DNA from 2 places in the Paenarthrobacter sp. C1 genome. Region 1 is predicted to be linked to the other one. Evidence: riboswitches for the same ligand, from Rfam matches in the RefSeq annotation. Region 1 holds a riboswitch; the other holds the start of a gene.
What was found. A riboswitch is a leader RNA that binds a small molecule or an ion and turns the genes downstream of it on or off. The one in region 1 is predicted to bind cyclic di-AMP.
Positions count from the first base shown of each region.

Region 2: another riboswitch for cyclic di-AMP. It lies ahead of ACNAOU_RS26180 (M23 family metallopeptidase); the one in region 1 lies ahead of ACNAOU_RS03685 (hypothetical protein).

Region 1 covers NZ_CP186052.1:744,189-748,098, reverse strand. Annotated here, with positions in the region: gene ACNAOU_RS03695 (response regulator transcription factor) at 104-844, shown strand; gene ACNAOU_RS03690 (sensor histidine kinase) at 848-2,347, shown strand; cyclic di-AMP (ydaO/yuaA leader) riboswitch at 2,480-2,641, shown strand; gene ACNAOU_RS03685 (hypothetical protein) at 2,647-3,501, shown strand; gene ACNAOU_RS03680 (glycosyltransferase) at 3,674-3,910, shown strand, end outside.
Region 2 covers NZ_CP186054.1:110,392-114,301, forward strand. Annotated here, with positions in the region: gene resB (cytochrome c biogenesis protein ResB) at 1-1,059, shown strand, start outside; gene ACNAOU_RS26175 (SURF1 family protein) at 1,049-1,906, shown strand; cyclic di-AMP (ydaO/yuaA leader) riboswitch at 2,190-2,363, shown strand; gene ACNAOU_RS26180 (M23 family metallopeptidase) at 2,422-3,204, shown strand; gene ACNAOU_RS26185 (vitamin K epoxide reductase family protein) at 3,226-3,897, opposite strand.

The DNA of each region.
Region 1 (3,910 bases):
AAGTGCCACCCCGGGCCGGGTCCCACCTCGCTAGTGTTGACTTCACAGCGTCTTCACAGGACCGGCAAAGCGCTGGCAAACCAGCAGAACAGAGAGTTGTCCCATGGCCTCCTCGCACTCCATGACCAACAACCTTCCCCAGCTCACCCATCCTGACGGGTCCCCCATCCGTGCACTGGTGGTGGACGACGAACCCAGCCTTGCCGAACTCATGAGCATGGGCCTCCGCATGGCCGGCTGGTCCGTAGCTGTGGCCGCTGACGGTCCCGGGGCGGTGAAGCTTGCCAAAGAATTCCGGCCCGACGTGCTGGTGCTCGATGTCATGTTGCCCGGATTCGACGGCGTGGAGGTCCTCAACCGCATCCGCGCCTTCGCCCCTGAAGTTCCCGCGCTGTTCCTCACCGCCAAGGACGCCGTGCAGGACCGCATTGTGGGCCTGGCGGCCGGCGGCGATGACTACGTCACCAAACCTTTCAGCATGGAAGAAGTCCTCCTCCGCCTCCACCGGCTGGTCCAGCGTTCCGGCGTCGCTGCCATGGACACCGCCGAACTGGTGGTGGGAGACCTGACCTTGAACGTGGACACCCGGGAGGTAACAAGGGCCGGTGAAGACATCACCCTCACCGCCACGCAGTTCGAACTCCTGCGCTACCTCATGGAAAATCCCAAGCGCGTCGTCAGCAAGGCCCAGATCCTGGACCGCGTCTGGGACTACGACTTTGGCGGCCAGGCCAACATCGTGGAGCTCTACATTTCGTATCTCCGCAAGAAGATCGAGGCGAACCACCCACCCATGATCCACACCATCCGTGGTGCCGGCTACGTCATCAAACCCGCGGACTAGGCATTGGGCACCCTTTCAGGAGTTGCCAGGAGCTCCCGGCGCAGCTGGCTCAATCCCTCCACCTGGCATTTGCGCACCCGCCTGGTGCTGGTAGCCATGGCCTTGCTGGTAGCAATCTGCAGCGCCGTCGGAATCGTCAGCTACGCCTCCATGGACGCGGTGTTCAACAAGCAACTGGACCAGCAGCTTCAACAGGCCTCCAGCCGCGCGAACGAGTTCGGCAGGCCGCCGTCGAGCTTTCCGAACGCACCGTCCGGGAGGCCGGATCCGCTGGAGGCCCGCGGCCAGGCCGCCGGGACGCTGAACGCCCGGATCGACGGATCAACTGTTCGGAGTTCAGGCCTGATCGACGCCCAGGGCAAGAGGGTCTCCCTTTCGGACGCTGACGAGCAGGTACTTCTGACACTCCCCCGGGACAGCCGCCCTGTGGACCGTTCCCTGTCCAACGGCGACTACCGCCTGGTGGCCGTGACAACAAACTACGACGACGTGATCGTGACGGGTCTGCCGCTGGCGGACAAGCAGACCGCCGAGGCGTCCCTGGTCTGGACCATGGTGCTGGTATCGCTGGGCGGTCTGGTGGTGATCGGCCTGGTTGGCACGGTGATTATCCGGCGAACCATGCGGCCGCTTGAGCAGCTCTCCGAAGTCGCCACCAAGGTTTCACGCCTCCCTCTCGACGCCGGCGAGGTGGCACTTGCGGTGCGGGTCCCGGCGTCGGCTTCCCATCCCGGCACTGAAGTAGGGAGCGTCGGCTACGCCCTGAACCAAATGCTGAACAACGTATCCAGCGCACTGGAGGCCCGCCAGGAAAGCGAAACCAAGGTGCGGCAGTTCGTCGCCGACGCCTCCCATGAACTGCGTACCCCGCTAACCGCCATCCGCGGCTACACCGAGTTGCTGCGGATGACCGAAAACTTCACGGACGACGGCAGGAAGTCGCTGGCCAGGGTCCAAAGCCAGTCCGAGCGCATGACCACGCTGGTCGAGGACCTCCTGTTGCTTGCACGGCTGGATGAAGGCCAACCGGTCAAGGTCACCGATGTGGACCTGACCCAGCTTGTGGTTGAGACAGTGAGCGACGAGAAGGTCATGGCCCCGGACCACATTTGGCAGCTCTCGTTGCCCGATGAACCCATCACCGTCCGCGGCGATGCCACGCAGCTCCACCAGGTGCTGGCCAATCTGCTCTCGAACGCCAGGAAGCACACAGATCCCGGAACTACGGTTGTCACCGGCGTGATGCTCTCGGCCGACGGCAGTGCAGTGGTGACCGTGACGGACAACGGGCCCGGCATTCCGGACGATTTCCAAGGCCGGATCTTCTCCCGCTTTGCCCGGGCCGACGCAGCGCGGTCAGGGTCGGAAGGGACGTCGGGGCTGGGCCTGTCGATCGTGGAATCCATAGTTGAAGCGCATGGTGGAAGCGTCGAAGTGACCTCCCGTCCGGGTCGTACGGAGTTCGCCGTGAGGCTTCCAACCGTGAGCGGCGGACAACTGTAACGATCCCGGCAAGGCGACTCACCGTCGTCGTGATCTCTGTTACCTAAATGTGACTTCTGCAGAAACCTCCTGTACCGTCGAAAGGGTGGGTCGCCCCAACTGGCCCGCATCCGGGATGCGCCGAGCTCTGCCACTTCCCGGAGTCCGTACTTTCTCCGAGGCAGAGACGGGGGACCCAGAGTCTCCGGGCCCAGGCATTTATTGCCTGCCCTTGGGGTGAAGCCGCAGCGTGATGCGCGGCCGGATGACCTCATCCGAACCCGACAGCTAACTCCGCAGGCGCTGAGAGGTAATCACACATGTCTGAATTTAACGATCAGACGCGCCCTTCCGCGCGTCACCGCGACCATAACGACAACCCGTCGACCAAGTCGCAGTCAGTCCTCAAGAAGGCAGCCCGTGACGGCAAGTCCGGTGCACGCATGTCCGTAGTAGCCGGCGTTATCGCCGCTGCACTGGGCGTTGCATCGCTCGGAACCGCCGCCAACGCAGCTCTTACTCTCCCTGAGGCAAGCCGCGTGGCCGAAGCCCGGACCGCCGCCGAGGCCAGCAACAACAAGGCCGCCGCTGACGCAGCAGCCAAGAAGGCCGCAGCTGAGAAGGCTGCCGCCGACAAGGCCGCAGCTGACAAAGCCGCCGCCGAAAAGGCTGCCGCTGACAAGGCTGCCGCCGACAAAGCCGCTGCCGATCAGGCCGCCGCCGCACAAGCAGCAGCCGACCAGGCCGCCGCAGAAAAGGCTGCCGCCGAAAAGGCCGCCGCTGACGCAGCCGCCAAGCAGGCAGCCGACGCCGCTGCTGCCGCCGCCGCAGAAGCCGCAGCCGCCGCAGCTGCTCCCAAGGCTGTGGATGACCCCGCTGCTGCCAAGGCCTACGCCGCCAGCATTCTGGGCAGCTACGGCTGGAGCGCCGCCGAAATGACGGCACTGAACACGCTGTGGGAGAAGGAATCCAACTGGAAGACCACTGCCACCAACGCCTCCAGCGGCGCCTACGGCATTGTCCAGTCCCTTCCGGCCGGCAAGATGGCTTCTGCCGGCGCTGACTGGCAGACCAACTACCAGACCCAGATCAAGTGGGGCCTGAACTACATCAAGGAACGCTACGGATCCCCGTCAGCTGCACTGGCCTTCCACCTGGCCAACAACTGGTACTAAGCCAAGCTGTTTGATTGCCGCCCCGGCTTCCGCCGTTTGCCTCAGTTCTTACTGGAGCGGATGGCGGGAACCGGGGCGGCTTCTTTCGTTTTCACAGGTGCTTGCCGGGGCTCACAGTAGTGTCACAGCTTCCGCCTAAAGCGTTCATAATCTGATCCTTCATTCTGGATCCATGACCATCACGGATCCAGGGACCGTAGTCCACCACCCGCAGGACCCGGGCGTGGGCGTCCCCGCCCGGGTTCCTGTCCTGGACCTCACCGTGCCCGTCTGCGACGAGGAAGCGCGGCTAGAGGCGAACCTCCGCCGGTTGCACAGCCACCTCATGGAGTCACTGCCGCACGCGTTCCGGATCACTGTTGCCGACAACGCCAGTACGGACGGTACGCTTCGGATAGCCGAGCGTCTG
Region 2 (3,910 bases), on a different replicon from region 1:
GAAGCCGGCAACCTGGTGTTCCACACCGCGCTGATCGGTGTGCTGGTCTGCGTGGCCGTCGGCGGCATGTTCGGCTACCGCGGACAGAAAATTCTCATCGAAGGCGGCACCTTCGTCAACACCCTGGTCAGCTATGACGCCTTCACCCCGGGAACCAACTTCAACACCGCCTGGCTGGATCCGTTCGCCGTCACTCTCGAGACATTCGAAGTCCGTTTCGACAGGGAATCATCCCGGCAGTTCGGCCAGCCGATCGATTTCACCGCAAAGCTGACCACCAAAGACGGAACGGAGTCCCCGGCACGGGAACAGATCCTGAAAGTCAACGAACCGGTCTACTTCGGTGAAACCGGGGTGTTCCTCGTCGGCAACGGCTACGCCCCGGTCGTCACGGTAAAGGACGGCACCGGGAAAACCGCGTTCAGCGGTCCCGTGGTGTCCATCCCCAACGACGGGGTGTACACCTCCTCGGTGGTGCTCAAGGTCCCGGACGCGGCACCGTCCCAGCTGGGCTTTGTCGGGTTCTTTTTGCCTTCGGCCATCAAGAACGACCAGGGTGTGTCCTACAGCTTCGATCCTGATCCCCTGAACCCGCAGCTGAACCTGAATTCATACTACGGAGACCTTGGACTGGACACCGGAGCCCCGCAAAACGTCTATGTCCTGGACGTGGCCAAGCTGACCCAACTCAACGGCCGGGACCTGCCCGCCGGGGGCATCACACTCGCACCCGGTGGCACGTACACGCTGCCCGACGGCAAGGGAAGCATCAGCTTCGACGGGCTGAAACGCTACATCGGAGTGGATGTGCGCAGCACCCCCGCCCAAGGTGGGGTCCTGGCGTTTTCCCTGCTGGCCGTGACAGGCCTGATGGTCTCGTTGTACGTGAACCGGCGCCGGGTCTGGGTCCGCGCCGGCACCCACGAGGACGGCAGGACGATGGTCGAGTACGGCCTCCTGGCCCGAGGAGAAGACCACCGCCTGGCCGCCGAGGCCACTGCCATCCGCGCCCTGTTGGCACGGCGGTGGCAGCTTCGGGAGGAAAAGAGTGGCGTATAGATTATTGCTGTCGTGGCGTTGGGTGGGGTGGCTGCTGCTGGCCGCACTTTTCGCCGCCGCATGCATAGGCCTGGGAAACTGGCAGATGGACCGTCGGAACCAGACAGTGGCAGAGATCCGCAGGGTCCAGGAGAACTACGACAAACCCCCCGCGCCGTTTCAGGACGCCCGCCCCTACTTCGAGGTCGCCAACCCCGACGCGAAGTGGACAACCGTTGCAGTGTCCGGCCGGTACCTTGTCCAGGACCAGAGAATCGTCAGGAACCGGCCCAATAACTCCGTTGCCGGATATGAGGTAGTGGTTCCGTTCCGGCTTGCTTCCGGTGAAACGATCGTGATCAACCGGGGGTGGCTGCCGATCGGCAACCTTCGGCCCGGATACCCCGATGCCGTGCCGGCCCCGCCACCGGGCGAGATCTCCGCGGTGGTGCGCATCAAACCCTCCGAACCCGATCTTGGCCGGGACGCTCCCGAGGGACAACTGGCCAGCATCGACCTGCCCTACTTCGCGAGCCAGCTGGGCTATCCCTTGATGACAGGCAGTTACGGGGTGATGGCCTCGGAGTCCCCGCAGCCCGCCGTAGTTCCCCAGCAACTTGCCCAACCGGCCGTCAAGGAAGGATCAAACCTGTCCTACGCCATGCAGTGGATCACCTTCGGGGTTCTGGCGTTCGTCGGCTTCGGATACATGGCACGTCAACAGGCCCGCATCCACCGTGAGGAGCGTGAAATCCCGGACGAATCCGCGGAGACAGCAAGCACCCTCCAGCACCCCCGTCATCCCTCCGCGCCCAAGCGTTCCCGCGCCGAGGAAGAAGACGCCCTGCTGGACTCGATGGGACTGTGACTCTGGCGCAGGCCGGCGGATACCCGCGCAGCGCGGGCATGGACAATCCCCACGGACGGACATCACGGCGCGCGGGAACCATCCTGCACTGGGCCTCGTTGAGCCTTTGGCTGCACATCTGAAGAGACGCTCAGCAATTGCGTACCGGCCACCGGATAGCGTCCGCGCTTGCACGACACGCGAAGGTACTGTCACGAAATTGTAACGATGATGCTTTGCGGCTACTATTAATTCAGGTTTTTCTGTACTGAGACCCTTGATGCCCCATGCTGAACCCCGCCGGGGGCATCAAACGACTATCCCTTTTTGACGGCGGGGGTGGAGGACCCAGGATCGGCAGTAAGCCTGCCTTGGGGTGAAGCCGTGATGTCGGTGGCCTGAAAGCCGCCGGGCACGGCCGGGCTTTTTCCTTGGCCCGAACCCGACAGCTAACTTCGCAGGCGAACCGAAAGGATCGATCCCCCTTGCCTTCTGTATCCCCCCATGGCCGCCGCCGAAAGCCAACCTCAGGATTGGTGCCCCGCACGGCCCTCCCGATGATGTCCCCCACGACCGGTCGCCACCGACCCCTGCCAGGCGCAGGGGCGCGGGCGCGCCGCCGCAAACAGGTCACCGCAGCCGCCACGCTGAGCGTCGCCGCGCTGTTGACCGCAGCGCTCACCGCCGCCCATGCCGGCACGGCCCCCACCGGCACGGCCCCTGCCGTGCAGGCATCGGAAACCGTCGCTGCCGGCGCGCCCGTCCAAGCCCCCGTCGGGGCTTCGATCAGTTATGAACGGCCGGCTGTCACCACCGAGCAGGCACCGTTGCCGGTACCCGCCAAGACCCCCCTAGCTGCTGCCGGCGCGGCGACGACCCCGGCGGCCTCCCCGGTCCCCGCTGCGGCTGCTCCTGCGCAACCTGTCTCAGCAGCCCGGCTCGGGGCGCCCTTGGCCGGCATGTCGGTCACCTCGCCGTTCGGTATCCGCACCAGCCCGATCTCAGGCACTGGGGAGCTGCACACCGGCCTTGACCTCGTGGCAGCCTGCCAGACCGCGGTGTTCGCCGCCGGAGCCGGGACCGTCGTGGAGGCCGGATGGTCCCCCTATGGTGGCGGGAACAGGATTGTGGTGGACCACGGCAACGGCCTGAAGAGCACCTACAATCACCTGGCCTCCATCGAAACCTCCGTGGGCGCGACCGTGTCCGCCGGCCAGCGGCTGGCCGCGGCCGGAACCACCGGCAACTCCACCGGATGCCATCTGCACTTCGAGGTACTTCTTAACGGACAGACCGTGAATCCGCAGGGATGGATGTAAGCCCCGACTGGTTGTCGACCGTCAGAGTCCTGATGTGCCCAGGAAGACGTGGCTAAAGGCGAAGAAGATGGTTGCGGTAACGGCCACGTAGAGCAGCGCGGTAATGATCCAGCCGAACTCACCGACAACGCGGGCCGTTCCGGCGGGTACTTTGATGACTCCATGGGTGATGTTCCGGGCCGTGACCCAGACGAACAGGGGAATCATTGCCGCCCAGACGATCATGCAGAAGGGGCAGAGGATGTGGATTGAGTACAGGGCCTGGGACCACAGCCAGACGACGAAGCCAAACCCAAGCGTGACACCGGCCTGCAGTCCGGCCCAGTACCAGCGGGCGAACGTTGCACCGGAAAGCAGGGCCATGCCCGTGGTGATGATGACGGCGAACGCCACGATCCCGATGAACATGTTGGGGAATCCGAAAACGGAACTCTGCCAGGTCTGCATGACCTGACCGCAGGAAATCCAGGGATTGACGTCGCAGACGGTTTTGTAGCCGGGGTCTTTGAGTACCTCGAGTTTCTCCAGGACCAGGGCGCCGGAGGCGAGCCAGCCGATGACGCCGGTGATGACCAAGAGCCACCCGAACGGCTTGTTGCGGGTCATGCGGGGAATATCCAACCCCGCAGCAGCTGAAGCAACCCCACGATCGGAGGGTTTCACGTTCGCGGAGGGTTTTGCGGTGCTGGTCATGGCAGAAGTCCTT